One region of the Leclercia sp. AS011 genome, then DNA from elsewhere that is predicted to be linked to it. Evidence: predicted binding sites of a transcription regulator. Region 1 holds the regulator's gene; each other region holds the start of a gene.
The links. The regulator PurR, encoded in region 1, represses purine synthesis genes. The targets are predictions, from matches to a motif close to CANGCAAACGTTTGCNTG.

Region 2: a site for PurR is predicted at 1,955-1,972, ahead of tusA (sulfurtransferase TusA). Genes of this name have one in related genera too.
Region 3: a site for PurR is predicted at 5,169-5,186, ahead of glyA (serine hydroxymethyltransferase). Genes of this name have one in related genera too.
Region 4: a site for PurR is predicted at 5,357-5,374, ahead of purE (5-(carboxyamino)imidazole ribonucleotide mutase). Genes of this name have one in related genera too.

Annotation. Positions count from the first base shown of each region.
Region 1 covers NZ_JBBCMA010000001.1:1,495,534-1,503,127, forward strand. The annotation lists gene WFO70_RS06980 (C40 family peptidase) at 1-133, shown strand, start outside; gene sodB (superoxide dismutase [Fe]) at 256-837, shown strand; gene WFO70_RS06990 (MFS transporter) at 873-2,039, opposite strand; gene cydH (cytochrome bd-I oxidase subunit CydH) at 2,204-2,293, opposite strand; gene purR (HTH-type transcriptional repressor PurR) at 2,589-3,614, shown strand; gene punR (DNA-binding transcriptional activator PunR) at 3,611-4,543, opposite strand; gene punC (purine nucleoside transporter PunC) at 4,659-5,855, shown strand; gene cfa (cyclopropane fatty acyl phospholipid synthase) at 6,136-7,284, shown strand; gene WFO70_RS07020 (riboflavin synthase subunit alpha) at 7,319-7,594, opposite strand, start outside.
Region 2 covers NZ_JBBCMA010000007.1:73,239-80,832, reverse strand. The annotation lists gene WFO70_RS20130 (TRAP transporter small permease) at 1-424, opposite strand, end outside; gene WFO70_RS20125 (TRAP transporter substrate-binding protein) at 444-1,415, opposite strand; gene tusA (sulfurtransferase TusA) at 1,652-1,894, opposite strand; gene WFO70_RS20115 (7-cyano-7-deazaguanine/7-aminomethyl-7-deazaguanine transporter) at 2,063-2,728, shown strand; gene WFO70_RS20110 (DcrB family lipoprotein) at 2,801-3,358, shown strand; gene WFO70_RS20105 (MFS transporter) at 3,363-4,568, opposite strand; gene WFO70_RS20100 (AI-2E family transporter) at 4,711-5,784, shown strand; gene WFO70_RS20095 (class I SAM-dependent methyltransferase) at 5,788-6,861, shown strand; gene WFO70_RS20090 (beta-ketoacyl synthase chain length factor) at 6,909-7,594, shown strand, end outside.
Region 3 covers NZ_JBBCMA010000001.1:35,398-42,991, forward strand. The annotation lists gene qseE (two component system sensor histidine kinase QseE/GlrK) at 1-1,209, shown strand, start outside; gene qseG (two-component system QseEF-associated lipoprotein QseG) at 1,206-1,973, shown strand; gene glrR (two-component system response regulator GlrR) at 1,970-3,307, shown strand; gene glnB (nitrogen regulatory protein P-II) at 3,387-3,725, shown strand; gene hmpA (NO-inducible flavohemoprotein) at 3,808-4,998, opposite strand; gene glyA (serine hydroxymethyltransferase) at 5,304-6,557, shown strand; gene WFO70_RS00210 (DoxX family protein) at 6,606-7,028, opposite strand; gene WFO70_RS00215 (ROK family protein) at 7,155-7,594, opposite strand, start outside.
Region 4 covers NZ_JBBCMA010000001.1:2,389,462-2,397,055, forward strand. The annotation lists gene WFO70_RS11340 (PTS transporter subunit EIIC) at 1-117, shown strand, start outside; gene malI (Mal regulon transcriptional regulator MalI) at 192-1,208, shown strand; gene WFO70_RS11350 (metal-dependent hydrolase) at 1,281-1,802, shown strand; gene cysS (cysteine--tRNA ligase) at 1,884-3,269, opposite strand; gene ppiB (peptidylprolyl isomerase B) at 3,442-3,936, shown strand; gene lpxH (UDP-2,3-diacylglucosamine diphosphatase) at 3,940-4,662, shown strand; gene WFO70_RS11370 (YdgH/BhsA/McbA-like domain containing protein) at 4,805-5,014, shown strand; gene WFO70_RS11375 (hypothetical protein) at 5,085-5,273, shown strand; gene purE (5-(carboxyamino)imidazole ribonucleotide mutase) at 5,445-5,954, shown strand; gene purK (5-(carboxyamino)imidazole ribonucleotide synthase) at 5,951-7,018, shown strand; gene mnmH (tRNA 2-selenouridine(34) synthase MnmH) at 7,093-7,594, shown strand, end outside.

The DNA of each region.
Region 1 (7,594 bases):
CGTCGGCAACGGCAAATTCATTCAGTCCCCGCGTTCGGGCCAGGACATTCAGATCACCTCCCTGAGCGAAGACTACTGGCAGCGCCATTACGTCGGCGCGCGTCGCGTCATGAAGGCCAACACCCTCCGTTAATCCCCTGCCCCGCCGGTACGCTGGCGGGGTAAGTTCCTCTTTTGCATACCCTTTCAATTTGCTACTCTATCCCTTCATTCAGTAGGGCTATTGAATGGATCACTATAATAAGGAGAGAAGCAATGTCGTTTGAATTACCTGCATTACCGTATGCAAAAGACGCCCTGGCCCCGCACATCTCGGCGGAGACCCTGGAGTACCACTACGGCAAACACCACCAGACCTATGTTACCAACCTGAACAACCTGATCGCCGGCACCGCCTTCGAAGGGAAATCCCTCGAAGAGATCGTGCGCACATCTGAAGGCGGCGTGTTTAACAATGCCGCTCAGGTGTGGAACCACACCTTCTACTGGCACTGCCTGGCCCCGAATGCAGGCGGCGAACCGACGGGTGAGCTGGCTGCGGCCATCACTGCCGCGTTCGGCAGCTTTGCGGAGTTTAAAGCGAAGTTTACCGATGCCGCAGTGAAGAACTTTGGCGCTGGCTGGACCTGGCTGGTAAAAGAGGCGGACGGCACACTGGCTATCGTTTCTACCTCTAATGCGGGAACGCCGTTAACCACCCGCGCGATCCCACTGCTGACCGTCGACGTCTGGGAACATGCGTATTACATCGATTACCGTAATGCGCGCCCGAATTACCTTGAGCACTTCTGGGCGCTGGTAAACTGGGAATTTGTGGCGAAGAACTTCGCCGCATAATGAAAACGCCGAAGGAATTTCCTTCGGCGTTATTTTTATTCGGTGGCGCAAACCGGCGCAGGCTGTTTTCGCCCGGAGGCAAAGACCAGAATAAGCCCCAGCGCCGCGATAATGGCGCCCATCACCGGTACAAAGCTGTAACCCATCCCGCTGGAAATCACTGCCCCACCGGCCGCCGCCCCCAGCGCATTCCCCAGGTTAAAGGCACCGATATTCACCGACGACGATAACCCCGGCGCATCGCTGGCCACGCGCATCACGCGCATCTGCAACGGCGGAACTACCGCGAAGGTCGCCATGCCCCACACCACCATCGCCACGGCCGCCCCCACTTCATTACGCGCCAGCCACGGAATAGCCAGCATAATGACGATCAGCAGCAGTAAAAAGCCTTTCAGGGTGCCGCTCACGGATTTGTCCGCCAGCTTGCCGCCCAGATAGTTGCCGATGGAAAAACCGACGCCAATCAGCACCAGCATGGCGGTGATAAAGGCCGGTGTCGCCTGGTTGATATCATGTAACACCGGGGCAATGTAGGTATAGAGGGTGAACATCGCGCCAGCGCCGAGAACCGTGGTCAACAGGGCAGAGAGCACCTGCGGACGCAGCAGCACCGCCAGCTCTTTGCGTACCTCCGGCTTTTCACCCGCCCCACCAGCCGGCAGGGAGAAGAACAGCGCAATCATCGACACCACGCCCAACAGTGCGGTGGCCAGGAAGGACATTCGCCAGCCAATTACTTCGCCCATCCAGGTTGCAGCCGGCACGCCGCCGATATTGGCGATGGTCAGGCCCATAAACATGGTGGCGACGGCGCTGGCCTGCTTGTGCTTCGGCACCACGCTGGCCGCCACTACCGACCCGAGGCCAAAGAAGGCGCCGTGGTTCAGGCTGGTCAGGATACGCGACAGCATCAGGGTGGTGTAATCCGGCGACAGCGCCGAGAGGACATTACCGACGGTAAAGATCGCCATCAGGAAGATCAGCGCATTGCGGCGTCCGCGATGGGACAGCAGCAGGGTCATCAGCGGCGCACCCACCATCACGCCGATGGCGTAGGCGCTGATCAGCATCCCTGCAGCGGGAATAGAGACATCCACGCCCCGGGCGATAACCGGCAACAGGCCCATCGGGGAAAATTCGGTCGTGCCGATACCAAAGGCACCAATGGCCAGGGCCAGCAGCGGAAAATTGATTCTCATACTTCAACTCCAGACACCGTGTCGTGAGGCGACACAGAACAATGAAGGCGAAAGCATGACATCAATCGCAAAAAATGAGAAGTTAACAATTTAGCAAAAGATTTTTGCAGGGTGCGTAACAATCAGCGGAAGGAACGAGGGAGAGCTGACCTCTCCCGCATCAATCAGTGCAGTGCCGCAGTCAGACCGCTGGCAACAATCAGGCTCAGAACAATAATAGTGGTAATCAACGAAAACTTAAGATCGGTACTCATCAATTTTTCTCCTTTTAATCACCCTACGAAGAGTGAGCTTGCTCATTTTTACACAGTTCAGGGTAAAAATCTTGCTGGATTTAGATTGATATCGGTTTTTGCTCTTCCCCTTTTGCCCAAGATAAGACAAAATTCCACGCTAAATTTATTAGCGTACCGGCCATTGACCCCCTCCTGACGTCCTGTGTCGTTTTCCCGGCGTACCGCAATTCAAATTGCGCAATTAGGGCGAGTGAAGGCAAACGTTTACCTTTTGGTTTTTCAGGAGCTTAGATATGGTCTGGAGTGACATCTGATGGCAACAATTAAAGACGTGGCGAAACGCGCAAACGTTTCCACTACAACCGTATCACATGTTATTAACAAAACCCGCTTTGTGGCGGAAGAGACCCGCAACAACGTCTGGGCGGCCATAAAAGAGCTGCACTACTCTCCCAGCGCCGTGGCCCGCAGTCTGAAGGTTAATCACACCAAATCTATCGGCCTGCTGGCGACCAGCAGCGAAGCGCCCTATTTTGCGGAAATTATTGAAGCGGTAGAGAAGAACTGCTTCCAGAAGGGCTACACCCTGATCCTCGGCAACGCCTGGAACAGCCTCGAAAAACAGCGGGCCTATCTGTCGATGATGGCGCAAAAGCGCGTCGACGGTCTGCTGGTGATGTGTTCCGAATACCCGGAACCCCTGCTGACGATGCTGGAAGAGTATCGCAATATTCCAATGGTGGTGATGGACTGGGGCGAAGCCAAAGCGGACTTTACCGACTCGGTGATCGATAACGCCTTTGAAGGCGGCTATATGGCCGGTCGCTATCTGATCGAACGCGGCCACCGTGAAATCGGCGTGATCCCGGGAGCGCTGGAGCGCAACACCGGCGCCGGACGCCTTGCAGGCTTTATGAAGGCGATGGAAGAAGCATTAATCACGGTGCCGGAAAACTGGATCGTGCAGGGCGACTTTGAGCCGGAGTCCGGCTACCGCGCGATGCAGCAGATCCTCTCCCAGAGCCCGCGCCCGACCGCCATCTTCTGCGGCGGGGATATTATGGCGATGGGTGCACTCTGTGCCGCCGACGAGATGGGCCTGCGCGTTCCGCAGGACGTGTCGCTGATCGGGTATGATAACGTGCGCAACGCCCGCTTCTTTACCCCGGCGCTGACCACCATCCACCAGCCGAAAGATTCGCTGGGGGAGACCGCCTTCAACATGCTGCTGGACCGTATCGTCAATAAGCGCGAGGAGTCTCAGTCCATTGAGGTCCATCCACGCCTGATTGAACGCCGCTCCGTTGCGGATGGTCCGTTCCGCGACTACCGCCGTTAATCCTCTCCGGGAGTCAGCCCCTCTGGCTCCCGCAGCCACTCCCTGTTCATCGTTTCACTGTCGCCAAGATAATCCAGCAGCCAGGCCAGAGCCGGTGACATATCGTTTTGTTGCCAGGTCAGGCAGCACGCCGCATCCGGGAAAGGGTTTTCCAGCGACAGCGCCACCCATTTGCCGCTGTCGATCCACGGACGGGCAAAGTGCACCGGCACCATTCCCACGCACAGTCCGGCCGAGAGGCAGGTGGCTGAGGATTCCCAGTCCGGGGTCACGATCCGCCGCTGGTTGTCCAGCAGCCAGGTGATGCGTTTGGGCAGCGAGCGGGAGGTATCTTCGCGCACCAGCGAGGGCCAGTTGCGCAGGGTATCATCGCTAAGCGGCCCTTCCATGGCGGCCAGCGGGTGATGGTTGGCGACCACGCAGCTCCAGCTCAGCGTCCCCATATCGCGAAACGCATAGCGTCCCCCGACCGGGATCGCCTGGGTGGCACCGATCGCCATCTCCACCCTGCCGTCCGCCAGCGCGTCCCAGACGCCGTTAAAGACCTCCTGGGACACCCGCAGTTCGACGTCGGAAAAGTGGCGGTAAAAATCGACAATCATCTGCCGGGTGCGCTCGGGGCGGACGATATTATCCACCGCGATGGAGATATGGCTGCGCCAGCCGTTGGCGATCTGCTGGCACTGCTCGCGGGTGATCTGCATTTTTTTGATAACAGACCGTCCCTCTTTAAGGAACCACGCCCCGGCGGGGGTCAACTCCACGTCGCGATGACGCCGCTCAAACAGCGGCACCGCCAGCCACTCCTCCAGCTGACGCACGGTGTAGCTGATGGCGGAGGGAACGCGATGCAGCTCCTGGGCTGCCCCGCTGAAGCTGCCGTTACGCGCCACGGCATCCACCACTTCAAGAGAATATTCTGACCACATTTTCTGCCTGCAAATTTTTTGAATGCAACCGCCAAATATTAGCGTTTCACAAGCGGGTTTGCACTCCCTACACTCACCGGCTACCCCTACCTGCGCCCAAACGGAGAATAGAACAATGACACCCGGGAAAGGATTTTTAGTCTGGCTCGGCGGCTTAAGCGTGCTGGGCTTCCTCGCCACCGATATGTACCTGCCTGCTTTTTCGATCATGCAGGAGGATCTGCAAACCCCGGCGGCGGCCATCAGCGCCAGCCTGAGCCTGTTCCTGGCGGGTTTTGCCTTTGCCCAGCTGCTGTGGGGCCCGATGTCCGACCGCTTTGGCCGTAAGCCGGTGCTGCTGGCCGGTTTAGCCATTTTTGCTCTTGGCTGCCTCGGCATGCTGTGGGTTCGCGATGCCACCTGGCTGCTGGTGCTGCGCTTTATTCAGGCGGTGGGGGTTTGCGCCGCGGCGGTAACCTGGCAGGCGCTGGTGACCGATTACTATCCGGCCTCACGCACGAACCGTATTTTTGCCACCATCATGCCGCTGGTCGGGCTCTCTCCGGCGTTGGCCCCGCTGCTGGGCAGCTGGATCCTCGCCCACTTCAGCTGGCAGGCGATTTTTGCGGTACTGTTTGCGATTACTCTGGTGCTGATGATCCCGGCCTTTAGCCTCAAACCGGCGGCGGCTAAAAAAGGCCAGTCTGAACAACGCGTGACTTTTGTATCGCTGCTGCGTTCGCGCACCTACCGCGGCAACGTGCTGATTTATGCCGCCTGCTCCGCGAGCTTCTTCGCCTGGCTGACCGGTTCGCCGTTTATTCTGAGCGACATGGGCTACAGCCCGGCGGCGATTGGCCTGAGCTACGTGCCGCAGACCATCGCCTTCCTCATCGGTGGCTATGGCTGCCGCGCCGCGCTGCAGAAATGGCAGGGTCACCAGATGCTGCCGTGGCTGCTGGGCCTGTTTGCCGTCAGCGTGATTGCCACCTGGGCGGTCGGGTTTATCACGGGTGTGGGCCTGGCCGCGCTGCTGATCCCCTTCTGCCTGATGGCGGTGGCGAACGGCGCGATCTACCCCATTGTCGTGGCGCAAGCGCTGCGTCCCTTCCCGCAGGCAACCGGCAGCGCCGCCGCCCTGCAGAACACGTTGCAGCTGGGTCTCTGCTTCCTGGCGAGCCTGCTGGTGTCCTGGCTGATTGCCACTCCGCTGCTGACCACCACCAGCGTGATGGTAGCGACCGTGGTGCTGGCGGCGCTGGGCTATCGGATGCAGTACGTCCCCGCGGGCCAGCAGGATGAGCGTCTGCACGCCGAATCATCCCGGGCCTGACGGAATTATTGATTAGCTTGCTAACAATATCCTGTTGAATCACCAGGATATCAGTCCTATACTGACTTGAGCGTTCTGATAAATACTAAAAATATTAAGTGTTAACGGGAGCCGGAGTGCTCCCGTTTTACCATGGATGGCCTTTCGGCAAGGGTCCTCTCCCTTCCTCTGTTCTACGTCGGATATTAGCCTCACGGGTTACACCGTGAAATTTCTCACTCTACATAAAGAGCGTCTACGCTATTTATGGATTCTGATCACATCAGGTGATGGAGAAGCTATGAGTTCATCGTGTATAGAAGAAGTCAGCATCCGGAATGATGACTGGTTCCGGATCGTTAATGAATTGCTGAGCCGCGCGGGTATTACCATCAACGGCCCGGCCTCCTCCGATTTACAAATTAAACACCCCGATTTTTTTAAACGCGTCCTGCAGCAGGGCTCGCTGGGTCTTGGCGAGAGCTATATGGACGGCTGGTGGGAGTGCGAGCGGCTGGATATCTTTTTCAATAACGTCCTGCGGGCGGGGCTGGAAAAGCAGTTGCCCAGCCACCTGAAGGATACGCTACGGATCGCCACCGCCCGCCTGTTCAACCTGCAAAGTAAAAAGCGCGCCTGGATCGTCGGCAAAGAGCATTACGATCTTGGTAACGATCTCTTCAGCCGCATGCTCGACCCCACCATGCAGTACTCCTGCGGTTACTGGAAAGAGGCAACCACCCTCGAACAGGCGCAGCAGGATAAACTCCGTCTGATCTGTGAAAAACTGCAGCTGAAACCCGGCATGCGGGTGCTCGATATCGGCTGCGGCTGGGGCGGGCTGGCGCATTTTATGGCGCATCATTATGGCGTCAGCGTGGTGGGCGTGACCATCTCAGCGGAGCAGCAACGCCTGGCCCAGGCGCGCTGTGCCGATCTGGATGTCACTATTCTGTTGCAGGATTATCGCGATCTGCGCGACCAGTTCGATCGCATCGTCTCTGTGGGGATGTTCGAACACGTCGGGCCGAAGAACTACCGCACCTATTTTGAGGTGGTGGATCGTAACCTGAAACCGGATGGTCTGTTTCTGCTGCACACCATCGGCTCTCAAAAAACCGATCATCGCGTCGACCCCTGGATCGATAAATACATCTTTCCGAATGGCTGTTTACCTTCAGTACGCCAGATCGCCAATGCCAGTGAACCCCATTTTGTCATGGAAGACTGGCATAACTTCGGCGCTGATTACGATACCACCCTGATGGCATGGCATGAACGTTTCCTCGCCGCCTGGCCGGAGATCGCAGACAACTATTCCGAACGATTTAAACGGATGTTCAGCTATTACCTGAATGCCTGTGCCGGGGCGTTTCGCGCCCGGGATATTCATCTGTGGCAGGTGGTGTTTAGCCGCGGCGTGGAGCACGGCCTGCGGGTGGCGCGCTAAACAAAACACCCCGGCAAGCCGGGGTGTTTTTTTATTACGCGTCGTTGAGCGTCTGTTGGATGGCGGCCGCCTCTTTAGCCGCCAGCACCCGCTCCACGGTATCGACCACCGCCTGAGTTTGCGGATCGATTTCAATATTGACCCGATGGCCCAGCTTTTTATTGCCAAGGGTGGTGCGCTGCAACGTCTCCGGGATCAGGTGTACACAGAAACGGGTTGGGGTCACTTCGCCCACCGTCAGGCTGATGCCGTCCACGCCAATAAATCCTTTATAAAGGATGTATTTCATTAACGACGGATCCTGAACTTT
Region 2 (7,594 bases), on a different contig from region 1:
CTGAACCGATGGGCAGCGGCAGATAGCTCTCGCCGGAGGTGAGAACCGGGAACTCCGCCACCGGCTGTTCCCACAGTTCGATGCAGAGCAGATAGCTGTACCAGAAGATAAGCAGCGAAATCAGCAGCATCAGCACATCCACCACCTTGGCGCACAGCGTTTTTAACGCCGCAGGCAGACGGTCGGTGAGCATGTTTACTGCGATATGCGATCCGGCGCGGTAGCCCACCGCTGCGCCGATAAAGGTAAAGGTCACCATGCAGATGATGGCAATCGGCTCCGGCCAGGACTCGCCACGATTGAGGACGTAGCGGGAAAAAATCCCAATCGGGATCACGATGGTCATCACCAGCAACGAAACGCCCGCCACGGCCATGGCGAGCAGGTACAGGCGATCCATCCACTTCAGATAGTGTTCGGACATACGTCCTCCACGCAGAGGGTTACTGAACGTCAGCGATCGCTTTCATCAGATCCTGATGCTTATCGCCATACTGGGCGCGCACCGGCTCCGTCGCTTTGATAAACACCGACTTGTCGATGTCATGGAACTGCACGCCGCCGGCCTTCATTTTTTCCAGCGCCTGGGTGTTGTAGGCCTGCCAGAGTTTGCGCTGCTCCATCTGTGCTTCGCGGGCGAGGGTCTTAATCTTTTCCTGCTCGTCGGCGCTCAGTTTGTCCCACTTCACTTTGGAGTAGAGCAGCATTTCCGGGGTGATAAAGTGGCCGCTGAGGGTGTAGTTTTTCGCCACCGGCATGTAGTTATGGGCAACGAAGGTCGGCGGGTTGTTTTCCGCTCCGTCAATCACCCCGGTCTGCATGCCGCTGTAGACTTCGCTGACCCCCATCGCCACCGAGTTGGCCCCCATGTCTTTCAGGGTGGCCAGCGCCACCGGGCTGCCCTGAACACGGATCTTCATCCCTTTCAGATCCTCCGGTTTCACTACCGGATTCTTGGTGATCAGGTTACGCGTGCCGGAGTCCATCCAGCCGAGGAACACCAGGCGGGATTTCGGGTTGGCAGTCAGCTTCTCACCGATCTGCTTGCCGATATCGCCGTCGATCACTTTGTGCATATGGTCTTCGTCGCGGAAGACGTAGGGCAGCGTAAAGACTTCGATATCCGGCAGGATCGCGGCCACCGGGGCCATAGAGACGCGGATGATATCGATGGCACCCAGCTGGGCCTGCTCAATCATCTGCTTTTCATCCCCCAGCACGCCGCCGGGGAAGACTTTCATCTCCAGCTTGCCGTCGGTTTGTTGTTTGAGTTTTTCACCCATGTGCTGCACCGCTACCACGTTCGGGTAGCCTTCAGGATGCACGTCGGCAGCTTTGATGGTTTGAGCAGAAACTGAGGCAGCGACAGCAGACAGACACAGAGCGGCCAGCAACGGCTTGAGGGTCGTTTTCATCGAGTCAACTCCAGGGTAGTGAGGGTAGGTATCGAAACGTCGTTTTAGTTATACGTTTAATAACTAGACTACGGCCTGGAAAGCGAGGGTGAAGCACTTCACAAAAAGCGCCAAAAAATGAAATGGTGGTTTATTTTGGTGATGAAGGTCAAACGAAATGGCAATCGTAAGCCCGTACAAGCGCAGCGCCGCCGGGCATGCCGGGTGGCGGCTACGCCTGACCCGGCCTACAAAAACTACCCTTTACGTAACAGGTAACGGTAAGGCAGGGCATCAGTCTCCTGCGCCAGCAGCTCATGTTCCATAAAGGTACAGAAGCCCGGAATATCGCGGGTGGTGGCCGGATCGTCGGCGATAATTAACAGCGTTTCGCCGGATTGCATCATGCGCACGGTTTTGCGCACCATCATGACGGGCTCCGGGCAGCGCAGGCCCTGGGCGTCAAGAGTATGGTCTGGGCTGGAAAACAGATCGGTCATCGTCGTCTCATTCAGATAAAAAACGGCAGTAGTTTACGCCGCAGGCCGGGCAAAGCAAACCAGGTTAACGATTGCGTGAAAATTAGCCATTGCAAAGCCGAATGAAAGCAGTATGATGCGGCGGTTTTTATTGGGTTCCCTCACCCCAACACTCAAAAAGGTCACAATATGACGCAGTTCTCTCAATCGCAGCGCGTAAAAGCGTTGTTCTGGCTTTCACTTTTTCATCTGCTGGTGATCACCTCCAGTAACTACCTGGTGCAGCTCCCGATCTCTGTTTTTGGTTTTCATACCACCTGGGGCGCGTTCAGTTTCCCGTTTATCTTCCTGGCGACCGATCTCACCGTCCGTATCTTTGGCGCCCCGCTGGCCCGACGCATTATCTTTGCCGTCATGCTTCCGGCGCTGTTTGTCTCGTACGGGATTTCGTCCCTGTTCTATATGGGCAGCTGGCAGGGCTTTGAGGCGCTGACCCACTTCAACCTGTTCGTCGCCCGTATCGCCGCGGCCAGCTTTATGGCCTATGCGCTGGGGCAGATCCTCGACGTGCACGTGTTTAACCGCCTGCGGCAGAACCATCGCTGGTGGATGGCCCCAACCGCCTCCACGCTGTTTGGTAACGTCAGCGATACCCTCGCCTTTTTCTTCATCGCCTTCTGGCGCAGCCCGGATGCGTTCATGGCGCAGCACTGGATGGAAATTGCGCTCGTGGACTACGCCTTTAAGGTGCTTATCAGCCTGGTCTTCTTCCTGCCGATGTACGGCGTGCTGCTGAATATGTTGCTGAAAAGATTCGCGGATAAATCTGAAATCCCGGGATTGCAGGCTGGTTAAGGGTTCCCCTGAACAGTTGTGATAAGATGGATTGATGCGCCGTTATGGCCGTTTATCGAAAGGAAGAATGTAATGCGCAATCTGGTTAAATATGTCGGGATTGGCCTGCTGGTGATGGGGCTGGCAGCCTGTGATAACAGCGACACCAAAACGCCTGCTCAGGCTGCGTCTGCTGAAAGCAACGCCACGGGTCAACCGGTCAGCCTGATGGATGGCAAACTCAGCTTCTCTCTGCCTGCGGATATGACCGATCAGAGCGGCAAACTGGGTACCCAGGCCAACAACATGCACGTCTATTCCGATGCCACCGGGCAAAAAGCGGTGATTGTGATCGTCGGTGATGACACCAATGAAGACCTGGGCGTGCTGGCGAAACGTCTCGAAGATCAGCAGCGCAGCCGCGACCCGCAGCTGCAGGTAGTGACCAACAAAGCCATCGAGCTGAAAGGCCACAAGCTGCAACAGCTGGACAGCATTATCTCTGCCAAAGGCCAGACCGCTTACTCTTCCGTGGTGCTGGGTAAAGTGGACAACAAACTGCTGACCCTGCAGATCACGCTGCCTGCTGACGATCAGCAGAAAGCGCAAACTGCCGCAGAGAACATCATCAATACCCTCGTGATTCAGTAAGCCATCACGACGAAGGGGCCTCCACTGGAGGCCCTTTTTTTAGCCGCCACGTCAGCAGTAACGCCACCGCCACCAGCCCCGCCGCCGCCAGATAGATAACCGGCACCCCGGCCCACGCCATCACCAGCCCGGCCAGCGGCCCGGTGATCCCGAGCGACATATCCATAAATACCGTGTAGGTCGCCAGCGCCGCGCCCTGGTTCTGCTGCGGCACCGCTTTGACTGCCACCACCCCCAGCGCCGGGAACACCAGCGAGAAGCCCGCCCCCGCAAGGAAAACCCCGATCCGCGCCATCCAGGGCGCATCGGCGATGCCGGTCAGCAGCAGGCCGATAATCTCCACGCTGAAGCAGATGATGGCCATGTTCAGCCCGCCCAGCCGGTTGATGCCGTTCGGGAACAGCAGCCGCGTGCCGACAAAAGCACAGCTGAACAGGGTCAACGCAAAGGCCGCCCCGTCCCAGCCTTTATCGGCGTAAAACAGGGTAATGAAGGTGGCGATCACCCCAAAGCCCGCCGAGCCGAGGGCCAGCGCCATGCCGTAGGGCCAGACGCGCCCCAGCACCGCGCGAAACGGCATCGGCTTGCCTTTGCTGGCTTTGACTTTCGGTCGCGGCAGGGCAAACAGGATCGCCAGCAGCGCTACCACCATAATGGTGAGCGCCAGCCCGTTCAGGCCAGCGTAGCGATAGCAGAGCACCCCAAGCGGGGCCCCCATCGCCATCGCGCCGTAGGTGACAATCCCGTTCCAGGAGATCACCCGCCCGATATGCGACGCCCCCACCACCCCGACGCCCCACAGCGTGGAGCCGGTTCCGGCGAGGCTCTGCCCGACCCCGAGGATCACCCGCCCCAGACAGAGCAGTACCAGACTCACCATCGGCCAGGCGCTGGTTAACCCGGCGAGGAAATAGCTCACCCCGCTCAGGAAGCAGCCGCAGAGCCCCAGCACCACAATGCTTTTCGGGCCAAACAGGTCGGCATAGCGCCCGGCATAGGGGCGGCTCAGCAGGGTGGCGAAGTATTGCAGGCTGATCACCAGACCGGCCCAGAAGGCACTAAACCCCATGATGTCATGGACATAGCCCGGCAGGACGGCCAGCGGCAGGCCGATGGTCAGGTAGCTGGCAAAGTTGAAAATAACGACGGAAACAATACGCAGGTTGAGGCGTAATCCACTCAGTGCCGGTTCGGCGGCGGGTTCGGGCATCAGGTTCACCAGAATTTTTACAACAGTGTTTCACTATTACCATGACAGGGGCCGAAATGCAGCAGCGACTTTAAGATTAACGGCCTCCGCCGAAGCGCTGCGCGCGCACTACACTTATGAGCATCTTATAAGAGGAAACACTATGTTAACCACGCCACCCGGTAAGCCGGGTCTTACACAGCCTGATAAATCCGGTCTTCACATTCTGCTCAAACTGGCCTGCCTGGTGGTGATCCTCGCCGGTATCCACGCCGCCGCGGATATTCTCGTCCAGCTGCTGCTGGCGCTCTTTTTCGCCATCGTGCTTAACCCCCTCGTCACCTGGTTTTTGCGTCGCGGGTTCAGCCGCCCGCTGGCCATCACCATTGTGGTGGTGGTGATGCTGATCGGCCTGACGGCGCTGTTTGGGGTGCTGGCGGCCTCGCTCAATGAATTTGCCGCCCTGCTGCCGAAATACAACAAAGAGCTGACGCGCAAACTCGTCGATCTGCAGCAGATGTTCCCGTTCCTCAACCTGCATATCTCCCCGGAGCGAATGCTGAAGCGGATGGACTCGGAAAAGGTGATGACCTTTGCCACCGCGCTGATGACCCAGCTTTCCGGGGCGATGGCCAGCGTCCTGCTGCTGGTGATGACCGTGGTCTTTATGCTGTTTGAAGTGCGCCACGTGCCCTACAAAATGCGTTTTGCCCTCAATAATCCGCAGATCCACATCGCCGGTCTGCACCGGGCACTGAAGGGTGTTTCCCACTATCTGGCGCTGAAAACATTGTTAAGCCTGTGGACCGGGGCGATTGTCTGGCTGGGGCTGACGCTGCTGGGGGTGCAGTTCGCCCTGATGTGGGGCGTGCTGGCCTTCCTGCTCAACTACGTACCCAATATTGGCGCGGTGATCTCCGCCGTCCCGCCGATGATCCAGGCGTTTCTGTTTAATGGCCTCTATGAGTGCGCCATGGTCGGGGCGCTGTTCCTGATCGTCCATATGGTGCTGGGCAATATCGTTGAGCCCCGAATGATGGGCCACCGGCTGGGGATGTCCACCATGGTGGTGTTCCTGTCGTTACTGATCTGGGGCTGGCTGCTCGGCCCGGTGGGGATGTTGTTGTCCGTTCCGCTGACCAGCGTCTGTAAGATCTGGATGGAGACCACCCAGGGGGGTAGCAAGCTGGCGATCCTGCTCGGCCCGGGCCGTCCGAAAAGCCGCTTACCGGGATAACGCATGTACGAAAAGGACAACCTCAGCGCGCTTGAGGCCATCACCGAAGCGCAACGTATCGCCTTTGCCCCGATGCTGTTTCAGACCGCGCTCTGTCTGCGTAACACCGGGGTGCTCGCCTGGCTGGACACACAGGGGCCGCGCGGCGCGACGCATGACGAGATCGTGGCTAACAGCACCCTCAGTGACTATGGTGCAGGCGTGTTGCTGGATATGGGCTTAAGCGGGCGGATAGTGACCCACAGCGAGGGGCGCTATTATCTGGCCAAAATTGGTCATTATCTGCTGCATGACACCATGACCCGCATCAACATGGATTTCACCCAGGATGTTTGCTACCAGGGACTGTTTCATCTTGCCGATGCCCTGAAAGCGGAAAAACCGGCCGGACTCGCCGTCTTTGGCGAGTGGCCGACCATTTATCCGGCGCTCTCCGCCCTCCCCGAACAGGCGCAGCGGAGCTGGTTTGCTTTCGATCACTTCTATTCCGATGGCGCATTTGAGGCCGCGCTACCCCTTATATTCGCAAGCAGGCCGACAAAATTGTACGATGTCGGCGGAAATACGGGTAAATGGGCGCTACGCTGCTGTCGTTACGATGAAAATGTCACCGTGACGCTGCTCGATCTGCCGCAGCAAATTGCACTGGCCCGGGAAAATATCGCAAAAGCAGGATTATCTCATCGTATTGAGCTCTACCCTGTCGATATGCTTAGCGACGCTGCCCTGCCGGATGACGCTGATATCTGGTGGATGAGCCAGTTTCTGGACTGCTTCTCTCCCGATCAGATTGTTGCCCTGCTGAGCAACGTGGCGAAGGTAATGAAGCCAGGTGCCCGCTTGTGCATCCTGGAGCCGTTCTGGGATGCGCAAAAATTCGAAGCGGCCTCCTTCAGCCTGAACGCCACCTCGCTCTATTTCACCTGTATGGCGAACGGCAACAGCCGTTTTTACAGCGTAGAGAAATTTTACCTCTATCTGGAGAAAGCAGGCTTCCGGGTAGAACAACGGCAGGACAATCTCGGGGTCGGCCACACCTTATTGATTTGTCAGAAAATAAACAATAACGCGACCTGATCTCCGGCTGCGTTACTGGATAACGGGTTTATCGCGGACGCGCGCAGATGAAATTTGCACTTAACATTCTCGACTGGCAAGCCAGAGCGCCAGGCCTTAGTGATGCCAGCCACTGGCAGGCATGGTCACAGGGTTTGCATGCCATCGATCCTGCTGCGCCGCAGGCAACCCTGTCCGATCTGCCGATGATGACCGCCCGCCGCCTCAGTTCCGGCAGTAAGCTGGCGGTCGATTGCGGTCTGGCGATGGTGCGAAAACATGCCATCGATGCCGTGGTCTATACCAGCCGTCATGGCGAGCTGGAGCGTAACTATCGTCTCCTGCATGCGCTGGCGACCGGGCAGGATGTTTCCCCTACCGATTTCGCCATGTCGGTCCATAACTCTGCGGTGGGCAATCTGACGATTGCCGCGCGTCAGCCCATTGTCTCGTCATCGCTCTCTGCCGGGATGGATACCTTCCAGCAGGGTTTGTGCGAGGTGCTGACCCTGCTGCATGCCGGTTATAAACGGGTGTTGATGGTCGATTTCGACGGCACCCTGCCGGATTTTTATCGCGCCGCACTTCCGGCCCGGATGCCGACCTGGCCCTATGCCCTGGCGCTGGTCATTGAAGCCGGTGACGTCCTGCACTGCGAAACCCGCTCCGCCCGTTGCATCGAAGAACTCCCCCTGCCCCAGAGCCTGCTGTTCCTGCGCCACTACCTGCGTGACGAACGGCAGTTTGACGTACC
Region 3 (7,594 bases), 1.5 Mb from region 1:
TGCGTGCTCGACGACAGAACCCTGGCGCGGGTGTATCAGGATCAGCGTAAGCGCTACAGCGAAATGCTCGATGCCCATGCGGGCGTGCTGCCGGACGATAAGCTCTATCAGGCCTTACGCCAGGATATCAATGCGCTGGCGCAGCTCCAGTGCCTTAATAGCGGCCCCGATGCGATGTCTGCCATGCGGCTGGAGGCCTTCGCTAACGCCAATACCGAGATGGTGCAGGCGACCCGGGCGGTGATCTTCTCCCGCGGGCAGCAGCTCCAGCAGGAGATTGCCGAGCGCGGCCAGTTCTTCGGCTGGCAGGCGCTGGTGCTGTTCCTGGTCAGCCTGGTCCTGGTTTTGCTCTTCACCCGCATGATTATCGGCCCGGTGAAGGGTATCGAGCGGATGATCAACCGGCTGGGGGAGGGGCGCTCGCTGGGCAATACCGTGGTCTTTACCGGACCGCGCGAGTTGCGCTCGGTTGGGCAACGCATCATCTGGCTCTCAGAGCGGCTGGCGTGGCTCGAATCCCAGCGCCACCAGTTTCTGCGCCACATCTCCCACGAACTGAAAACCCCCCTTGCCAGCATGCGCGAGGGCACCGAGCTGCTGGCCGACGAGGTCGCCGGGCCGCTGACGCCGGAGCAGGGGGAGATTGTCGAGATCCTCGACGCCAGCAGCCGCAATCTGCAAAAGCTGATCGAGCAGCTGCTCGACTACAACCGCAAGCTGGCCGACGGCATACCCGAGCTGGAGCGCGTGGAGCTGGCCCCGCTGGTGGATATGGTGCTCTCTGCCCACAGCCTGCCTGCACGGGCTAAAATGATGCATACTGAAGTGGCGCTCTCGACGCCCGCCTGTTTAGCTGAGCCCATGCTGCTGATGAGCGTGCTGGATAATCTTTATTCCAACGCGGTGCACTATGGCATTGAATCCGGTACCATTTATGTTCGCAGTTTTACGCGCGGCTCGCGAGTCTGTATCGATGTCGCCAACACCGGAAACCCGATCCCCGACGATGAAAAAACGATGATCTTCGAACCCTTTTTCCAGGGGAGCCATCAACGTAAAGGGGCGGTTAAGGGAAGCGGTCTGGGGCTGAGCATCGCCCGCGACTGCATTCGTCGTATGCAGGGAGAACTTAATCTTGTCAATGACGACCGTACCGATGTCTGTTTTCGCATCGAACTGCCGCTTGAGTCGGAAAAATCACTGAAATGAATCTAAGTCTGGTGAGTATGTCACACGTCTTTTCCCGCGCCATTAGCGCGGTCTTTTCCGGCCACTTTATCCGCCTGAGCCTTCCCTGCCTGCTGCTGGCCGGCTGCGTCACCCACGCGCCTACGCCTGCCATCAGCGACAAGCAGGATGAAAAATTGCCTGAACATCAGCTGGCGGACTTCCTCTCTACGGACTGCAATAATATCTGGCAGCTGCACGGTCAGGAGACCGACAGTAACCCGCTCTACTGGCTGCGCGGCATGGACTGCGCGGATCGCCTCTCACCCGCCGCCGCGCGCGCGGAGGCCCGGGGTTGGACCGATGACACCTGGCAGGAGAGCTTCAAACGCGGGATCCTGCTGGCCAATGCCAAAATTAACCCGGTGGAGCGGCGGGTGTTGACTACCCGGCTGGATGCCCTGAGCCCGCAGATCCCTGCCCAGTTGCGCCCGCTGTATCAGCTCTGGCGACACGGGCAGGTGCTGCAGCTGCAGCTGGCGGAGGAGCGTTCCCGCTACGGCAAGTTACAGCAGACGACCGACGGTGAGCTGGATACCCTGCGCCAGCAGCAGCAATATTTACGTTCGCAGCTGGACACTACCACCCGGAAGCTGGAAAACCTGACCGATATTGAACGGCAGCTCTCCACCCGCAAGCCGGTGAGTAACTATCTGCCGGATGCGCCGAAGAGTACAACCCCGGCCGCCGATGGCGATGGGGCACCGGACAGCGATACCCCGAAACAAGAGGAGGTAAAGCCATGACAAGCCGAAAACCTGCGCATCTTTTGCTGGTGGATGATGACCCCGGCTTGCTGAAGCTGCTGGGCATGCGTCTGGTGAGCGAGGGCTACAGCGTGGTCACCGCCGAAAGCGGCCAGGAAGGGCTGAAGGTGCTGGGGCGCGAGAAGGTCGATCTGGTGATCAGCGACCTGCGGATGGATGAAATGGACGGCATGCAGTTGTTCACCGAGATCCAGAAGCTGCAACCCGGCATGCCGGTGATCATCCTCACCGCCCACGGATCGATCCCGGATGCGGTGGCAGCCACCCAGCAGGGGGTCTTCAGCTTCCTCACCAAGCCGGTGGACAAAGACGCGCTCTACAAAGCGATTGACGATGCGCTGGAGCACGCCGCGCCATCCGGGGATGAGACGTGGCGGGAGACCATTGTCACCCGTAGCCCGATCATGCTGCGGCTGCTGGAGCAGGCGCGGATGGTGGCCCAGTCCGATGTCAGCGTGCTGATTAACGGCCAGAGCGGCACCGGGAAAGAGATCCTCGCCCAGGCGATCCACAATGCCAGCCCGCGCGGCAAAAACGCCTTTATCGCCATCAACTGCGGGGCGCTGCCGGAACAACTGCTCGAATCTGAACTGTTTGGTCATGCGCGCGGAGCCTTTACCGGCGCGGTCAGCAGTCGGGAAGGACTGTTCCAGGCCGCGGAAGGCGGGACCCTGTTCCTCGATGAAATTGGCGATATGCCTGCGCCACTGCAGGTCAAACTGCTGCGCGTGCTGCAGGAGCGTAAGGTCAGGCCGCTCGGCAGCAACCGCGATATCGACATCAACGTGCGCATTATCTCCGCCACCCACCGGGATCTGCCCAAGGCGATGGCGCGCAACGAGTTCCGTGAAGACCTCTTCTATCGCCTCAATGTGGTCAACCTGAAGATCCCCGCGCTGGCGGAGCGGGCGGAAGATATTCCGCTGCTGGCGACCCAGCTGTTGCGCCAGTCTGCCGAGCGGCACAAGCCATTTGTACGGGCCTTTTCCACCGACGCCATGAAGCGGCTGATGACCGCCAGCTGGCCCGGCAACGTGCGCCAGCTGGTGAACGTGATTGAACAATGCGTGGCGCTCACCTCCTCGCCGGTGATCAGCGATGCGCTGGTGGAGCAGGCGCTGGAAGGGGAGAACACCGCCTTGCCGACCTTCGTCGAGGCCCGCAACCAGTTTGAGCTCAACTATCTGCGTAAGTTACTGCAGATCACCAAGGGCAACGTCACCCATGCCGCGCGGATGGCCGGACGTAACCGCACCGAGTTTTATAAGCTGCTGTCGCGCCATGAGCTGGAAGCAAACGATTTTAAAGAGTGATGCGCTAAAAGCCGTCTGAATATGATACTGTGAGCAACCGATTACGAGGCAGCTGACAGGCATAAGTTTAAGGACCACCATGAAAAAGATTGATGCGATAATTAAACCTTTCAAACTGGATGATGTGCGCGAAGCGCTGGCGGAAGTCGGCATCACCGGCATGACGGTGACAGAGGTGAAAGGCTTTGGTCGTCAGAAGGGCCACACTGAACTGTACCGTGGCGCGGAATACATGGTTGATTTCCTGCCGAAGGTAAAAATTGAAATCGTGGTGTCGGACGACATCGTGGAGACCTGCGTGGATACCATCATCCGCACCGCACAGACCGGCAAAATCGGTGACGGCAAAATCTTCGTCTTTGACGTGGCGCGCGTGATCCGTATCCGTACCGGCGAAGAAGACGACGCCGCGATTTAACAGCGCCAACGGTTTTGTAGGCCGGGTAAGGCGCAGCCGCCACCCGGCGAAAAAAAAGCCCCTCGAACGAGGGGCTTTTTCATTACAGCACCTTATGCGGGCCGAAACATTCGTAGTGAATGTTGTCTTTGTTCACGCCCAGCTCAACCAACTGTGCCGCGGCATACTGCATAAACGCCACCGGGCCACAAACGTAGAACTGCATTTCCGGGGCGTGGAACTGCGCTTTGTGCTGGCTTAACGCCATCAGACCTTCGCTGTCGAAGCGGGCTGCGGCACGGTCGTCGTCCGTTGGCAGGCGATACCAGGTATGGGCGGTAAAGTGCGGCAGACCGGCAGCCAGGGCTTTCACTTCATCAGAAAAGGCATGCACTTCGCCATTCTCTGCGGCGTGGAACCAGTTCACCTGGGCCTGATGCTGCGATTTCGCCAGGGTATCCAGCATCGCCAGCATCGGAGTCTGGCCGACACCGGCGGAGATCAGCGTCACCGGGGTGTGCGCATCGACAGCCATAAAGAAATCGCCCGCCGGTGCGGCCAGATGTACCACGTCACCGACCTTGGCTTCGTCGTGCAGCCAGGTCGAGACCTGTCCGCCTTCCTCGCGTTTTACCGCAATGCGATAGCCTTTACCGTTTGGTTTGCGGGTCAGGGAGTACTGGCGGATCTCCTGATGCGGGAAGCCTTCCGGTTTCAGCCACACGCCCAGATACTGACCCGGCTGGTAATCGGCAACCGGCTGGCCGTCGACCGGCTCAAATTCAAAGCTGGTGATAAGCGCGCTGCGCGGGGTTTTCTCCACGATGCGGAAGGCGCGGGTGCCTTCCCAGCCGCCGTTCTTGCTGGCGTTTTCGCTGTAGATCTGCGCTTCACGATTAATAAAGACATTGGCCAGCACGCCGTAGGCTTTGCCCCACGCGTCCAGTACCTCCTGGCCCGGGCTGAACATCTCATCCAGGGTCGCCAGCAGATGGCCACCAACAATGTTGTACTGCTCGGGTTTGATCTGGAAGCTGGTATGTTTCTGCGCGATTTTTTCCACCGCAGGCAGCAGCGCCGGCAGGTTCTCAATGTTGCTGGCATACGCGGCAATGGCGTTGAATAACGCTTCGCGCTGGTCGCCGTTACGCTGGTTGCTCATGTTGAAAATCTCTTTGAGCTCCGGGTTATGGGCGAACATGCGGTCGTAAAAATGGGCGGTGAGTTTAGGGCCGGTTTCGACCAGCAGGGGGATAGTGGCTTTAACGGTCGCGATGGTTTGTGCGTCTAACATAGCAGCTTCCTTCAGATGTTACTTTAATGATGTATTTTATATGCATCTTATAAAAAATAACCCTGCGTTGTAAATGGTTCTTTGCAACCTGGATTAACTGCATCACAAACCTGAAAAGAAATCCGTTTTGCCGGGTGAGAGCGTTATTGCTCAAACCCTTGCGTGGCGGGTAGGTAAACGTTTGCGTAAAATCGTTTGTCAAGACCTGTTATCACACTGCTAATCAGTTATACTGTTGCCCGTCGTCCAACTGGACCGCCTTTTTCAGGCAAAAATTTACTTGTTAGCTGAGTCAGGAGATGCGGATGTTAAAGCGTGAAATGAACATTGCCGATTATGATGCCGAACTGTGGCAGGCTATGGAGCAGGAAAAAGTACGTCAGGAAGAGCACATCGAACTGATCGCCTCCGAAAACTACACCAGTCCGCGCGTTATGCAGGCGCAGGGCTCTCAGCTGACCAACAAATACGCTGAAGGTTACCCGGGCAAGCGCTACTACGGCGGTTGCGAATACGTTGATATCGTTGAGCAGCTGGCGATCGATCGTGCCAAAGAGCTGTTTGGCGCTGACTACGCGAACGTGCAGCCGCACTCTGGCTCTCAGGCTAACTTCGCGGTCTACACCGCGCTGCTGCAGCCGGGCGACACCGTGCTGGGTATGAACCTGGCGCAGGGCGGCCACCTGACTCACGGCTCTCCGGTTAACTTCTCCGGCAAACTGTACAACATCATCCCTTACGGTATTGATGAGACCGGCAAAATTGACTACGAAGACATGGCTAAGCAGGCCAAAGAGCACAAACCGAAGATGATCATCGGTGGCTTCTCTGCTTACTCCGGCGTGGTTGACTGGGCCAAAATGCGTGAAATCGCCGACAGCATCGGCGCATACCTGTTCGTCGACATGGCGCACGTTGCCGGTCTGATCGCCGCAGGCGTTTACCCGAACCCGGTTCCGCATGCTCACGTGGTCACCACCACGACCCACAAAACCCTGGCAGGTCCACGCGGTGGCTTGATCCTGGCGAAGGGCGGCGACGAAGATCTGTATAAGAAACTGAACTCTGCCGTGTTCCCAAGCGCGCAGGGCGGCCCGCTGATGCACGTGATCGCGGCGAAAGCCGTGGCGCTGAAAGAAGCGATGGAGCCTGAGTTCAAGGTTTATCAGCAGCAGGTTGCTAAGAACGCCAAAGCGATGGTGGAAGTGTTCCTGAACCGTGGCTACAAAGTGGTCTCCGGCGGCACTGAAAACCACCTGTTCCTGCTGGATCTGGTAGATAAAAACCTGACCGGTAAAGAAGCTGACGCTGCCCTGGGCCGCGCCAACATCACCGTCAACAAGAACAGCGTACCAAACGATCCGAAGAGCCCGTTCGTGACCTCCGGTATCCGTATCGGTTCTCCGGCTGTCACTCGCCGCGGCTTTAAAGAAGCGGAAGTGAAAGAGCTGGCTGGCTGGATGTGTGACGTGCTGGACAACATCAATGACGAAGCCGTTATCGAACGCGTGAAGGCCAAAGTGCTGGATATCTGCGCGCGCTTCCCGGTTTACGCATAATTCTGCTTAGCAGAACAAAAAGGCCGCGCATGCGGCCTTTTTTTATGGCTAACGCCGGTCGATGGAGATCGCCCCCGGCCCGGCGACCGCCAGCAGAAGAAATCCGCCAGCGATGCTGATGTTCTTGAAGAAGTTAATCATGTTGGGCATTACCGCGTCGCCGCTCATATCCCAGTAGTGGTGACCAATCACCGCCGTACCCAGGGTATAAAAGACGAACAGCACCGCCAGCGGACGGGTGAAAAAGCCGAGCACGATCAGAATGGCAGCGGGCACTTCCATGATCACCGCCACAATGGCCGCCAGCATCGGCATCGGGGCGCCCAGCTTCGCCATATATTGCACCGTGCCGTCAAAACCGAACATTTTTGGCACACCGAAAATAATAAACAGGGCGATGAGTGCGAGACGGGCGATCAACAGGATCAGCGCCCGGGACTGACCAAAATCGAAATACCGTAGTGTGTTCATGGCAGGCTCGCTATGGGTGGGATTTATCTTAAAGCTAATACACAAAATGCCGGCCCGCCATTCAGCTTTTCTTCATAAATCAGGCATCAGACTGATGTAAATTTGCGCAACTGCGGCATCTCCCCGTCAGCCTGCCGCAAGCGCATCCTCCACAAACAGATAACCGATCCCGACGATCTGCTGCTGCCGCGTCAGCCCGCCAAAGGCGATTTCCGTTTGCCGGTTTCGCACCGCATCTCCGTGATCGAAGGGGGTAAAGCCAATCTGGCGATTAATGGTCTGCAGCCAGCGTTCGCCAAAGGCACAGCTGCGGCCATAGAACCAGATTTGGTTGATGTTGAGGATGTTGAGCAAGTTGTAGAGCGTCAGGCCGATGGCGTTGGCGGCCTCGTCTGCCCAGCGCTGAATATTTGCGTCACCCTGACGCCAGGCGTCCAGCAGTTGCAGGCTGGTGAGGCTATCCGGGTCGAGACTCAGGGAGCCGGGCTGGGATTTCAGCCACAGCCGGGCCTGTTTTTTGAGAGCTGACAGGGAGGCGACCGTCTCCAGACAGCCGTATCGCCCGC
Region 4 (7,594 bases), 890 kb from region 1:
CTGAACGGCCTCGGCGCACGCGGCGTAGTCTTCGTCGGTGACTCCGGCATTCAGGTTATCTTCGGCGCCCGGGCGCAGTTTATCGCCCAGACGATGTCCACTATGATCGGTAAATAATAAGCTGCCTGTCCGACACGTCTCCTGTACTCTTACGGGAGACGTGGTTTTATCAGGCATTTCAGGGAGAAGATGTGAAGAAGGTCAGCATCATTGATGTCGCCAGAGAGGCAGGGGTCTCCGTCTCCACCGTCTCGCTGGTTCTGCGTCAGAAAGGAAAGATCTCCGAGGCGACGATCGACAAAGTTAACGCCGCCATCACCGCCCTGGGTTACGTGCATAACGTGGCCGCCGCCAACCTTCGCGCCAACACCTCCAATCTGATCGGCCTGATCCTGCGTGATTTCAGCGACAGCTTTTCCATCAAGGTGATGGCGAGCATCGTCCAGGAGCTGGAGAAGCAGGGTTATATGGTGTTTCTCGGCCAGCCGCTGAACGACGGTGAGCACCTCGAGCGCTGCCTGCTCTCCTTCAAACAGCAGGGCGTCGCCGGGGTGATCTACCTGGCTTCCAGTACCCGCCGTGCAACCCTCCCGGCGCTGATCCGTGAATGTCCGCTGCCGCTGGTGGCGGTATCGCAGTCGCTGCTGGATGAGAGCTGCAATCTGGTGATGCGCGATAACCGCCAGGCGGCGCATCTGGCGACCCGCTATCTGATTGAGCGCGGACACCGCAATATCGCCTATATCGGCGGCATGGAAGGCGATCTGATCCGCGAGCAGCGCCTGCTCGGTTTTCGCAGCGCGATGACGCAAAACGGGCTGGTGTTCCGGGAGGAATCCGCCCCGGCCTGCAGCGACGACACCCAGGCGGTGAGCTTCGCCACCCGGCAGCTGCTGGAGAAGAACAACACCATTACCGCCCTGCTCTGCCACTCCCCGGATGCGATGCTTGGCTCCATCTCCGGCATTCATCATGTCGGGCGCACGGTAGGAAAAGACGTATTTCTCACCCAGCAGGTAGCGCTGGTGGGGTTTGAGGATATGCTGCACGTTAACCTCACCTCCCCCTCCTTTACCTATGTCTCCTCCGCCAGCGAAGAGACGGGGCGGCAGGCGGCGGGGCTGATGATTCGCAAGCTGAAAGAGCCTGAGCTGCAAACCCAGCGCATTACCCTGTCGGGGCAGCTGATCGCCCGGGAATCGGCATAATTCAGATTTGCGCCCGGCACGGGGTTCAGCCGCGCTCTGCTATATTTCCATGATTTGCCATGGATCCTTATTATGCCAACCATCATTACCCACGCCGCGGTGCCGATTTGCCTGGGCTTAGGGCTGGGCACCCGGGTTATTCCCCCTCGCCTGCTGTTCGCCGGAGTTGTCCTCGCCATGCTGCCGGATGCCGACGTGCTGGCCTTTAAGTTTGGCGTCGCCTACGGCAATATTTTCGGCCATCGCGGTTTTACCCACTCCCTCATGTTTGCCTTTGTGGTGCCATTACTCTGCGTGTTAATCGGACGACGATGGTTCAGGGCCGGGCTGGTGCGCTGCTGGCTGTTTTTAACGGTGTCGCTGCTGTCCCATAGCCTGCTGGATTCGGTGACGACGGGCGGAAAAGGGGTCGGCTGGCTGTGGCCGTGGTCGGATGAACGCTTCTTTGCGCCGTGGCAGGTGATCAAGGTCGCGCCCTTTGCGCTGTCGCGCTACATGACGCCCTACGGGCACCAGGTCATTCTCTCTGAGCTGATGTGGGTGTGGCTGCCGGGGGTGATTGTGATAGGGATGTTATGGTGGCGACGGCGGTAAAAAAGCCGGGTGGCGGCTGCGCCTTACCCGGCCTACAAAACCGTAGGCCCGGCAAGCGAAGCGCCGCCGGGTGTTACGGACTTACTTACGGCGCCAGGTGGTCCCCTGCGGGCCATCTTCCAGAATGATCCCCATCTCGGTCAGACGGTTACGCGCGGCGTCGGCTGCGGCCCAGTCTTTCGCCTGACGGGCTTCCAGGCGGGCTTTGATCAAGGCTTCAATCTCCGCCACTTCGCCGTCGTCCGACTGAGCACCGCTCTGCAGGAACACTTCCGGTGCCTGCTCCAGCAGACCCAGCACGCCAGCCAGCTTGCGCATATGGGAGGCCAGCGCGTTAGCGGCTTCCATATCTTCCCCTTTCAGGCGGTTCACTTCACGGGCCATGTCAAACAGCGCCGAGTAGGCTTCCGGGGTGTTGAAGTCGTCGTTCATCGCTTCGATAAAGCGGGCTTCAAACGCCTCACCACCAGCCGCGGCGACTGAGGTGTCGGTCCCGCGCAGGGCGGTATAGAGACGCTCCAGCGCGGAACGCGCCTGCTTGAGGTTCTCTTCGCTGTAGTTCAGCTGGCTGCGATAGTGGCCGGACATCAGGAAGTAGCGGATGGTTTCGGCATCGTAATACTTCAGCACGTCGCGCACGGTGAAGAAGTTGCCCAGCGATTTCGACATTTTCTCGCGGTCAATCATCACCATCCCGGAGTGCATCCAGTAGTTCACATACTCGCCGTCGTGGGCGCAGGTGGACTGGGCGATTTCGTTTTCATGGTGCGGGAACATCAGATCGGAACCGCCGCCGTGAATATCGAAGTGGTTACCCAGCTGCTTGCAGTTCATTGCCGAACATTCGATATGCCAGCCCGGGCGGCCCGCACCCCACGGTGATGGCCAGCTCGGCTCGCCCTCTTTGGACATCTTCCACAGCACGAAGTCCATCGGGTTACGCTTCACGTCAACCACGTCAACGCGGGCCCCGGCCTGGAGCTGATCCAGATCCTGACGGGAGAGCTGACCATAATGTGGATCGGTCGGCACGTCGAACATCACGTCGCCGTTGTCCGCCACGTAGGCGTGACCTTTGGCAATCAGCTGTTCGGTGATCTCAATGATCTCAGGGATATGGTGCGTGGCACGCGGCTCGAGGTCCGGGCGCAGGATATTCAGCGCATCAAAATCCTTGTGCATTTCGGCGATCATGCGATCGACTAACGCGACGAAGTTTTCGCCGTTCTCGTTAGCGCGCTTGATAATTTTGTCGTCGATATCGGTGATATTGCGTACATACTTAAGGTTATACCCGAGGAAACGCAGGTAGCGTGACACCACGTCGAAGGCGACAAAGGTACGGCCATGGCCGATATGACAGAGATCGTAAACGGTAATACCACACACGTACATGCCGACTTCCCCGGCATGAATAGGTTTGAATTCCTCTTTTTGGCGCGTCAGTGTGTTGAAGATTTTTAACATCGAAGATTCCATGTGAGACGTGTGTGGACGAAAACGGCGTATTCTACCTGTAATTCAAACCTGAAGCAGCACACAATGCAAGGTGATCGCGCCGTGAGGTTATGCTATAACAAGCGCTTATTGTGGCCCCCCACGGGGTCGAAGCACCACTATAACGGAACAGGATGCAAAAATGGTTACTTTCCACACTAATCATGGCGATATCGTAATCAAAACCTTTGATGACAAAGCGCCTGAAACAGTTAAAAACTTCCTGGACTACTGCCGCGAAGGTTTCTACAACAACACCATTTTCCACCGTGTGATCAACGGCTTTATGATCCAGGGCGGCGGTTTTGAACCTGGTATGAACCAGAAAGAGACCAAAGAAGCGATCAAAAACGAAGCGAACAACGGTCTGAAAAACACCCGCGGTACCCTGGCAATGGCCCGTACTCAGGCACCGCACTCTGCCACCGCGCAGTTCTTCATCAACGTGGCTGACAACGACTTCCTGAACTTCTCCGGCGAAAGCCTGCAGGGTTGGGGCTACTGCGTGTTCGCAGAAGTGGTTGAAGGTATGGACGTCGTTGACAAGATCAAAGCCGTTTCTACCGGTCGCAGCGGTATGCACCAGGACGTTCCAAAAGAAGACGTCATCATCACAAGCGTGACCGTCAGCGAATAATTGGTGGCGACACTCTTTATTGCAGATCTGCATCTGCAAACAGAAGAACCGGCGATCACCGCCGGTTTTCTGCGTTTTTTACAGGGTGAAGCCCGACACGCCGATGCGCTTTACATCCTGGGGGATCTGTTTGAAGCCTGGATTGGCGACGACGACCCGAACCCGCTGCACCGCGAGATAGCGAGTGCGCTTAAAACGCTGGTTGATTCCGGCGTCCCCTGCTTCTTTATCCACGGCAACCGCGACTTTCTGCTCGGCAAACGCTACGCCCGCGCGTGCGGCATGACCCTGCTGGCGGAAGAGACCGTTCTCGACCTGTACGGTCGCCGCGTACTGATTATGCATGGCGACACGCTCTGCACTGACGATACCGGCTATCTGGCGTTTCGCGCCAAAGTGCATACCCCCTGGATCCAGACCCTGTTTCTCGCCCTGCCGCTGTTTATCCGCAGCCGCATTGCGGCGAAGATGCGCGCCGGCAGTAAAGCCGCCAACAGCAGCAAATCGATGACCATCATGGACGTCAACCCGCAGGCGGTCGTCAGCGTGATGGAAAACCATCAGGTGCAGTGGCTGATGCACGGCCATACCCACCGCCCGGACGTGCATGACCTGACCGTCAACGGCGAACCCGCTCACCGCGTGGTGTTGGGAGCCTGGCATACCGAAGGCTCCATGGTAAAAGTCACGCCCGATGGCGTGGAGCTGATCGCTTTCCCGTTCTGAAATCCCGCCTGAAATTCATTCAATTTTTTTGAATGCTACGCGCAAATTGTTTTGATTTTAATCACACTCTGGTCGGCCTATGATTACTCACATCAGGGCAACAACGCCCTATCCCAAACAAAATCGCTTAAGGAATACGACCATGAAATCCATCAAAACTTTCGTTGCAGTTGCCGCTCTTTCTCTGATCTCTTTCGGTTCTTTTGCGCAGAGCGTTAGCGCTACCGCCTCTACCCTGGACCGTGCCGAAGCCAAAATTGCCGCTCAGGCCGCGAAAGAAGGCGCAGCGTACAAAATCACCAGCGCTCAGTTCGACAACCGCGTGCACATGACCGCTGAACTGACTAAATAATTTTACTGATTGCCGTGCCGCCAGATAACAGACCCGCGACAGCGACAATACGATGAAGAAGGAAAAGAGAATGAAAAATATCAGCATCGTCAGCGCCCTGCTGCTGGCCGCAACACTCTCCTCTGGCGCAATGGCAGCAGCACATCACGTCTCCACCCCGGAGGCGGGCTCGAATATCGACACGGCGCTGCATCAGAACCATATTGATGTGAACCATGCCTTCGACAAAGAGAACCTGACCGCAGGCAATCTCCTGTAGCAAGGGATAAGCATCCTGTGAAAGACCGCCGAAAGGCGGTTTTTTTGTTGCCGCTCCAGACCGACGTTGGCAGAAGTTTTAGCCGCGCAACCGTTTTCCTTGCCTGTAGATCGTGCTATTCTCTGTCACCTCAAAAGCCGAGAGTTGTGCACCACAGGAGTTTTAAGACGCATGTCTTCCAGCAATAATCCGGCGCGTGTCGCCATCGTGATGGGGTCCAAAAGCGACTGGGCTACCATGCAGTTCGCCGCCGAAATCTTTGACATCCTGAACGTTCCTCACCACGTTGAAGTGGTCTCCGCACACCGCACCCCCGATAAACTGTTCAGCTTCGCCGAAGGCGCGGAAGAGAACGGCTATCAGGTGATTATTGCCGGTGCCGGCGGGGCCGCACATCTGCCCGGCATGATTGCCGCCAAAACCCTGGTGCCGGTGCTCGGCGTCCCGGTTCAAAGCGCAGCCCTGAGCGGCGTCGACAGCCTCTACTCCATCGTGCAGATGCCGCGCGGCATTCCGGTGGGGACGCTGGCGATTGGTAAAGCGGGTGCCGCTAACGCCGCCCTGCTGGCCGCGCAGATCCTCGCAACCCACGATAAAGAGCTGCACCAGCGCCTGGTCGCGTGGCGTAACGCCCAGACCGACGAGGTACTGGAGAACCCGGACCCGCGAGGTGCGGCATGAAACAGGTTTGCGTCCTCGGTAACGGTCAGTTAGGCCGCATGCTGCGTCAGGCGGGTGAACCGCTGGGGATCGCCGTCTGGCCGGTCGGGCTGGACGATGAACCGGAAGCCGTACCCTTCCAGCAGAGCGTCATTACCGCAGAGATTGAACGCTGGCCGGAAACCGCCCTGACCCGCGAGCTGGCGCGTCATAACGCCTTCGTTAACCGCGACGTCTTCCCGATCATTGCCGACCGTCTGACGCAGAAGCAGCTGTTCGACGATCTGCACCTCGCCACCGCGCCGTGGCAGCTGCTGACCGAGAAAGGCCAGTGGTCCGGCGTGTTTGCTACCCTGGGCGAGCTGGCGATCGTCAAACGCCGCGTGGGCGGCTACGACGGCCGCGGCCAGTGGCGTCTGCGCGCCGGTGAAACCGATCAGCTGCCGGATGAGTGCTACGGCGAGTGCATCGTTGAGCAGGGCATTAACTTCAGCGGCGAAGTGTCGCTGGTGGGTGCCCGCGCCCACGACGGCAGCACCGTCTTCTATCCCCTGACCCACAACCTGCATCAGGACGGCATTCTGCGCACCAGCGTGGTCTTCCCGCAGGCCAATGCAGCTCAGCAGGCGCAGGCTGAAAGCATGCTCTCCGCCATTATGCAGGAGCTGGGCTACGTCGGCGTAATGGCGATGGAGTGCTTCATCACCCCGGATGGCCTGCTGATCAACGAGCTGGCCCCGCGCGTGCACAACAGCGGCCACTGGACGCAAAACGGTGCCTCCATCAGCCAGTTTGAGCTGCACCTGCGCGCCATTACCGGCCTGCCGCTGCCGCCACCGGTGGTCAACAGCCCGTCGGTGATGATCAACCTGATCGGCACCGATCTGAACTACGACTGGCTGAAACTGCCCCTGGTGCATCTGCACTGGTACGACAAAGAGGTTCGTCCGGGGCGCAAGGTCGGCCACCTGAACCTGAACGACAGCGATATCCCCCGCCTGAGCGCCACGCTCGAAGCCATTATGCCCCTGCTGCCGCCAGAGTATGCCAGCGGCATCGCCTGGGCGCAGGCAACACTGAGCTAAGTCATACCGCCGGGGAGTTGATCTTCCCCTTCCCCGGCGTAAAATCCTGCCCATCGCTGTTTTGAGGGATCCTTATGAACGATGGGACGGACTACCGCGCCATACTTGCTGCCGACACGCCGATAATCGACGTGCGCGCCCCGGTTGAATTTGCCCAGGGTGCCATGCCTGCGGCAGTTAACCTGCCACTAATGAATGACGACGAACGCGCCGCCGTGGGCACCTGCTATAAACGCCAGGGGCCGGAGGCAGCGCTTGCGCTCGGCCACCGTCTGGTGAGTGGCGAAACCCGCGACCAGCGCCTCGAGGCCTGGCGCGCCGCCTGCCTTGCGCAACCCCAGGGTTATCTCTGCTGCGCCCGGGGCGGGCAGCGCTCGCATATCGCGCAGGCCTGGTTGAAAGAGGCAGGCGTAAATTATCCGCTGATCCGCGGCGGCTATAAGGCGCTGCGCCAGGCGGCGATGCAGGCCACCGTTGAACAGGTGCAAAAGCCGACCGTGCTGATTGGCGGATGTACCGGTAGCGGCAAAACGCTGCTGGTGAAGGCGCGTCCTGACGGGATCGATCTTGAAGGGC